2 regions of the Tardiphaga sp. genome follow, and region 2 is predicted to be linked to the other one. Evidence: predicted binding sites of a transcription regulator. Region 2 holds the regulator's gene; the other holds the start of a gene.
The links. The regulator PhoB, encoded in region 2, activates phosphate uptake and scavenging genes when phosphate is short. The targets are predictions, from matches to a motif close to TGTCATNNANCTGTCAT.

Region 1: a site for PhoB is predicted at 1,337-1,353, ahead of ACEK02_RS06035 (glycerophosphodiester phosphodiesterase family protein). Genes of this name have one in related genera too.

The regions. Positions count from the first base shown of each region.
Region 1 is NZ_JBGMOE010000041.1:10,068-13,680, forward strand. Features, by position in the region: gene ACEK02_RS06025 (alpha/beta fold hydrolase) at 1-819, shown strand, start outside; gene ACEK02_RS06030 (GCG_CRPN prefix-to-repeats domain-containing protein) at 1,006-1,263, shown strand; gene ACEK02_RS06035 (glycerophosphodiester phosphodiesterase family protein) at 1,384-2,628, shown strand; gene ACEK02_RS06040 (trimeric intracellular cation channel family protein) at 2,636-3,268, opposite strand; gene ACEK02_RS06045 (hypothetical protein) at 3,391-3,613, shown strand, end outside.
Region 2 is NZ_JBGMOE010000090.1:79,873-83,485, forward strand. Features, by position in the region: gene pstB (phosphate ABC transporter ATP-binding protein PstB) at 1-393, shown strand, start outside; gene phoU (phosphate signaling complex protein PhoU) at 422-1,135, shown strand; gene phoB (phosphate regulon transcriptional regulator PhoB) at 1,227-1,931, shown strand; gene ACEK02_RS13960 (GcrA family cell cycle regulator) at 2,056-2,565, opposite strand; gene ACEK02_RS13965 (aspartate aminotransferase family protein) at 3,012-3,613, shown strand, end outside.

The DNA of each region.
Region 1 (3,613 bases), on a different contig from region 2:
TCGACCAAGCCCAACGGCCGTACTGTCGTGCTGCTGCACGGCCGTAACTTCCCGTCGAGCTACTGGGCGCCGGTGATCGGCACGTTGAACGATGCAGGTTACCGCGTCGTGGTCCCAGATCAGATCGGCTTCGGCAAATCATCGAAGCCATCGGGCGATCTGCATTTCGACAACCTCGCCCGCAACACCGTTGCGCTGATGGATCACCTTGGAATATCCAAATTCGACATCGTGGCGCATTCGCTCGGCGGCATGTTGAGCGTACGCATTGCCCGCGCCTATCCCGATCGCATCGATCACCTGCTGCTTGCGGCGCCGATCGGACTTGAGGACTATCGGCTCTATGTGCCACCGACACCAACCGAGAAGATTCTGGAGAACGAAGACAAGCTGACGGCGGAAGGTTACCGGAAGCAGCTCGAGGTGAATTATTCGCTGAAGATGCAGCCCGACCAGGTAACGCCATTCATCGACGCACGTTTCAACATCAAGGGGTCGGCGGAATATCCGCGTTGGCTGCGCGCCTTCGTCAGCTCGGCGCAGCTCATCTATCGCGAGCCCGTGGTCCACGAAATTCCGCTGATCGCACTGCCGACCCTGTTCATCATGGGGGCCGACGATCACAACGCGCCGGGCAAGCCGAATGCGCCGGAAGCGTTGCGGCCCAAGATGGGCCAGAACGCCGATCTCGCCAAGGCGCTGGCGGCGAAGATGCCGAACGCGAAGGCGGAAGTGCTTCCGGATGCGGGCCACATCGTGTTTCTCGATGCACCGGCCAAATTCAACGAGCTGATGCTGGCATTTCTCGCGGCGAAGTAGCAGCCGCCGCGCCCTGCTACGCACATGCACCGGAACATTCATGCTGCATTCAGATCGAATCGGCTTAACTCAGACTGCGTAACGCCGATCCCCTGCAACTTTCTTGCCCCGCAAGAGTTCTGCACCGGGTGATGCGATGCCATCATTCTCTGCGCCGCATCGCGGCACCATCGAGGGAGAAAACTCATGAAGAAGATCTTTGCTGCGGCCCTGTTCGCCGTCAGCGTCGGCGGCCTTGGTGCCGCCAATGCAATGCCGCTGGCGCCGCTCAGCGCAGCCGATACGGCAGGCGTGATCAAGGTCGCCCAGGGCTGCGGCCCCGGCTATGCCCGCGGTCCCTATGGCGGTTGCCGCCCGATGTTCCGCGGCCCGCCGCCCCGCGCCCGCTACTGCCCGCCCGGCTTCTTCCGTAATCCCTACGGCCGCTGCATCCGCCGCTGGTGATCGCTGCACAATCCTGACGACGAAAACCCCGCCAATGGCGGGGTTTTTTGCTTCGCGGCGATTGGTTACAGCCGTCACAGGAAGATGACAGAATGGCGTTTCGCTGTTTTGGAGATCGTCATGTCGCGCGCGTTGCGTTGTCTCATTCTTGCCGGGCTGCTCGGCCTCTCATCGCTGACGACCGGCCGCGCCGAGATCATTCCCGTAACCGAGCCACAGTTGGGTCCGCGGCCGTTCTATCTTGTCGACAAGATGAAGGACGGTCCGCTGAAGGCAAGGCTGAGCACCTGCACCGGACCGTTTCGCAAGAGCGATTTCTCCATCGCCCATCGCGGCGCGCCGCTGCAATTCCCCGAGCACAGCCGCGAATCTTACCTGGCCGCCGCGCGCATGGGTGCCGGCGTGATCGAATGCGACGTGACCTTCACCAAAGACCGTCAGTTAGTCTGCCGGCATTCGCAATGCGACCTGCACACGACAACGAACATCCTGTCGGTGCCGTCGCTCGCAGCAAAGTGCACGCAACCTTTCAGCCCTGCCGATCCCGCCACCGGCAGGAAAGCAGCTGCGAAATGCTGTACCAGTGACATCACCCTGGCGGAGTTCAAAACGCTGACGGCGAAGATGGATGCCGCCAACACGTCTGCCACCACCGTCGCGGACTACCAGAACGGTACGCCGCGCTGGCGCACCGACCTCTATGCGAGCTCGGGCACGCTGATGACCCATGCGGAGAGCATCGCACTGATCAAAAGCCTCGGCGCCAGGTTCACCCCCGAGCTGAAGGCGCCCGAAGTGCCGATGCCCTTCGATGGCGATTACACTCAGGAAAAATACGCCACCCAGATGCTCGACGAGTATCGCACCGCCGGCATTCCACCGGGCGATGTCTTTGCGCAGAGCTTCGATCTGAACGACATCAAGTTCTGGATCCGCACCGCGCCGGAATTTGCCGCGCAAGCCGTCTATCTCGATGGACGCTATGAAATATCGGGCTTCGATCACATGCGGCCGGAAACCTGGAAGCCGTCAATGCCGGAGCTGAAAGCCGCCGGCGTGAAAATCCTCGCCCCTCCGATCTACATGCTGCTGACGCTCGATGGCAGCGGCCGGATCGTGCCCTCACCATATGCCAAGGCAGCGCGAGACGCCGGCCTCGACCTGATCACCTGGTCGCTGGAGCGCGACGGACCGCTGGCCAACGGCGGCGGCTTCTTCCACCGCTCCATCAAACCCGCCATCGACCGCGATGGCGATACGCTGACGGTGCTCGATGTACTGGCGAAGGACGTCGGCGTGCGCGGTGTATTTTCCGACTGGCCGGCGACCACGACGTTCTATGCCAGCTGCATGGGGCTGCGCTGATCAGGCGCTATTTGGGTTCGCTGTCAAAGATGAATTTCGGCATTTCCAGCTTCAGCCGGATCGCCAGCAGGCGGAACACCAGTCCGGTCACAGCCGCAGCCAGCGTCACCAGATCGGGACTGAAACCATATTTGATGCCGCCGATATACAGCAGGCCTGTGACGATCGAGACGCTGGCATAGAGTTCGCTGCGAAACAGTAGCGGTATATCATTGCACAACACGTCGCGGAGCACGCCACCGACGCAGCCGGTGATCATCCCGGCCACCACCACGATCAGCAACGGCTGATCCATGGCGAGGGCGATGTTGCAGCCCATGATCGTGAAGACCACAAGGCCGATAGCATCGAGCACCAGAAACAGCGCATGAAAGCGATGCACAAAGCGCGCAAGCCCGATGGTCACCAGCGCCGCACCGCCGGTGAGCAGCAGCAGATATGGGCTCTTCACCCACCACAGCGGATAATGCCCGAGCAGCATGTCGCGCACCGAACCACCGCCAAGTGCCGTGATACAGCCGAGCATGGCGACGCCCAGCCAGTCCATATTGCGCCGCCCGGCAGCTAGCGCAGCCGTCATCGCCTCGGCAACGAGCGCGATCATGGCGAGGGGGAACAGCAGGGCTTCGGTATGGGGCATGGGACTCGTCGGCAGCGGATGGCGGCGACCTGTAACACAAATCCATGCATGCGGTGTCCGGGGGCGGACAAATCCCTGCCATTTTCCTGAGCCTCCATCACAACCTCACGGCAGGAGGTGTCATGACCTGTCTGTTTCTCGCCCTCCCCGTTCTACTCTTGGCTGGCGCGGCCATGGCGGAGGACGCGCGGCTGTCGATGCCCTATTACGGCAGCGCCACCATGAATGCCGATGAGAGCCTGGTGCTGCATTTCACCCGCACGGTGGACGGCAAGCCGGCTAACGGCTCGCAGACCTTTGCCCCCGGCGATCGCAGCTACGACAACGTGCGTCGCCACCTGAGCG
Region 2 (3,613 bases):
ATCCGCGTCGAGAAGGCGCTTCGTGGCGGTGCGCTCTGGAACGAAGTCAAGGACAAGCTCAACGCGTCGGGCCTCAGCCTGTCGGGTGGTCAGCAACAGCGTCTGTGCATCGCGCGCACCATCGCGGTTCGGCCGGAAGTGATCCTGTTCGACGAGCCGTGCTCGGCGCTGGATCCCATCTCGACCGCGAAGATCGAGGAGCTGATCGACGAGTTGAAGGATCAGTACACGATCGCGATCGTGACCCATAACATGCAGCAAGCCGCCCGCGTCTCCGATACCACGGCCTTCATGTATCTCGGCGAACTGATCGAGTTCGATCAGACCAACAAGATCTTCACGTCGCCGACCGATCGCCGTACCCAGGATTACATCACCGGCCGCTTCGGCTGACGCGACATGTTCGCGGGAGGATTTAGAGATGGCTTTTGAACACACCACCAAGGCATTCGACGACGATCTGCAGGAGCTGACCCGTCTCGTTGCCGAGATGGGCGGCCTCGCTGAACGGCAGATCGTCGAATCCGTCGATGCGCTGATCCGCCGGGACGTCGCACTCGGCGCCCGCGTCGTCGCCGCCGATGCCGAGATCGACCAGTTGCAGCGCACGATCGAGGAACGTGCCGTGCTGACCATCGCCAAGCGCCAGCCCATGGCTGTCGACCTGCGCGAGATCGTCGGCGCGCTGCGCGTCGCCACCGATCTGGAGCGGATCGGCGATCTCTCCAAGAACATCGGCAAGCGCGTCAATGCACTCGACAGCGACTTCCACCCGCTGAAGCTGATCCGCGGTCTCGAGCACATGACCGACCTCGTGACCACCCAGGTCAAGTCGGTGCTCGACGCCTATGCCGCGCACGATCTGCCGGCAGCCATGACGGTGTGGAAGGGCGACGAGGAAATCGACGCCATCTGCACCTCGCTGTTCCGCGAACTCCTCACTTACATGATGGAAGATCCGCGCAACATCTCGTTCTGTATCCACCTGATGTTCTGCGCCAAGAACATCGAGCGGATCGGTGACCACGCCACCAATATCGCGGAAACCGTGTTCTACATGATCGAGGGTCAGCAGATGGTCGACAAGCGCCCGAAGGGCGACATGACCAACTTCGCGAATACGCCGACGGCCTGACGCATGATCCGGAAAAGGGGAAGCCGGTCTTCCGCCGGGTTCATGATCTGAGGCTTGTCGGACGTCACTGAGGGTATTGATCAATATGGCAATGAACGCGCGCATTTTAGTGGTTGAAGACGAGGAAGCACTCACGACGCTCCTGCGCTACAACCTCGATGCCGAGGGCTACGACGTTGAAACCGTAGCTCGCGGCGACGATGCCGACACCCGCTTGAAGGAGCGTGTACCGGATCTCGTGGTGCTCGACTGGATGCTGCCGGGTCTGTCCGGCATCGAACTGTGCCGCCGCTTGCGTGCGCGGCCCGAAACCAAGGCACTGCCGATCATCATGCTGACGGCGCGTGGCGAGGAGAGCGAGCGTGTTCGCGGTCTTGCCACCGGTGCCGACGACTACATCGTCAAGCCATTCTCGGTGCCGGAACTCCTGGCGCGTGTGAAGGGTCTGCTGCGGCGTGCCGCGCCGGAGCGTCTCGCCACCGTGCTCGCTTTCGGCGATATCGAACTCGACCGCGACAAGCGCCGCGTCGTGCGGTCCAGCCGTCCGATCGATCTCGGTCCGACCGAATATCGCCTGCTGGAGTTCTTCCTGGAACATCCGGGTCGCGTATTCAGCCGAGAGCAGTTGCTCGACAGCGTCTGGGGCCGTGACATCTATATCGATGAGCGCACTGTCGACGTGCATATCGGTCGCCTGCGCAAGCTGCTCAATCCCGCCGGTGAGCCGGATCCGATCCGAACCGTGCGCGGTGCCGGCTACGCACTGGATGACCGCTTCGACAAGGCGGCGGAGTAGGTCTCTCTTCCTTCTCCCCGCCCGGCGAAGCGAGGCTTCGCTAGGCGGGGTGAGGCAAGCAAGTGCCAACGAAAAATGCCCGGCATCGCTGCCGGGCATTTTCATTTGGCTTGATACGTCCGGTTCAGCGCGTCGGCTTCGGCACGGCGCGACGGCGGTCACTGGCCGGCTGATAGGCGATGCGCGAGTGATGTGCGCAATAGGGAGCGCCGGCCAGCGCCTTGCCGCCGCAGAAGTAGAATTCGGGGCTCGACGGATCGCCGATCGGCCAATGGCAGGTGGCTTCGTTGAGTTCGACCAGCGACAGGCGCTGGCTGATCGGCACGATATTGTCATAGGCGATCGGGTCGGGCTCGGCCTCGACTTCGTAATTATGGGCCAATGCCGTGTTGCCGCGGGCCATCGGGCGGGCGACACGCACCATCTGCTGTGCCGGGCGCGCCTTGCGCTGCCGCGGAGCTGCCGAGGAGGGGCTCTTGGCGCGGCCGGACAGGCCGAGGCGGTGAACCTTGCCGATGACAGCGTTGCGGGTCACGTTACCGAGTTCCGCAGCAATCTGGCTGGCGGAGAGGCCGCCTTCCCAGAGTTTCTTCAACTGTTCGACGCGATCGTCGGTCCATGTCATTACCGTCATCGCCATTTTCCCTTCGTGAGCGCCAGCCTGACCGGGCAGCGCTGCGAGTTGAGACTTCAAAAATCCCTGCGGTCAGAATCCTTTAGCGCTCACCGGGCGCGAATTTCGCGTCCGGCTTTTACGCCGCACTGGATGTGTCAAAAGGATCTACCGCCGCACGAGATGTCGTATCCGACGAGGCAAAAGCTACAATATGCCGTGACTCACGCGCAAGAGTCGGGCATGCCGCGTCCACATGCTTCTGCAAACAAAGCAGCAAAATCGGCTTTTTCTGCGACTCCGTGTGACTCGAAAGCCGCAGTGCGCGGTTGACAGTCCTCGCAGCACACCTAGAATAATGCCCACGTGCCGCCCGAGAAGGGCGGCACGTTTCGTTTCTAGGGTCCGTTGTTCGATTTCGCACAGTTGTCATCGACGCGGACGCAGTCTTTTCGATCGGATCGGTTATGACCAACAACGCAACGTCCTCGCCCCTCTCTCAGGCTCACTTGCTGCCTGTTTTCGCGCGTGCGGATGTCGCTTTCGAGCGCGGTGAAGGCGCCTGGCTGATTGGAACCGATGGCGAGCGCTATCTCGATTTTACCAGCGGCGTTGCTGTCAACGCTCTCGGTCATGCCCATCCGCATATGGTTGCCGCGTTGCAGGAGCAGGCCACCAAGCTCTGGCACATGTCGAACCTGTTCAAGAGCCCGGACGGTGAACGCCTCGCCGCCAGGCTGTGCGAACAAAGCTTTGCCGACTTCGTGTTCTTCGCCAATTCGGGCGCGGAAGCGATGGAATGCGCGATCAAGGTGACCCGGCACTATCATTTCTCCAAGGGCCATCCCGAGCGCACCCGCATCATCACCTTTGAAGGCGCGTTCCATGGCCGGACGCTTGGCACGCTGGCTGCGACTGGCGCCGCCAAATATCTCGAAGGCTATGGTGCGCCGCTCGACGGTTTCGACCAGGTGCCGCTTGGCGATATCGAAGCGGTGAAGAAGGCGATCGGTCCGAACACCGCCGGCATTCTTATCGAGCCGCTGCAGGGCGAGGGCGGCGTGCGTGC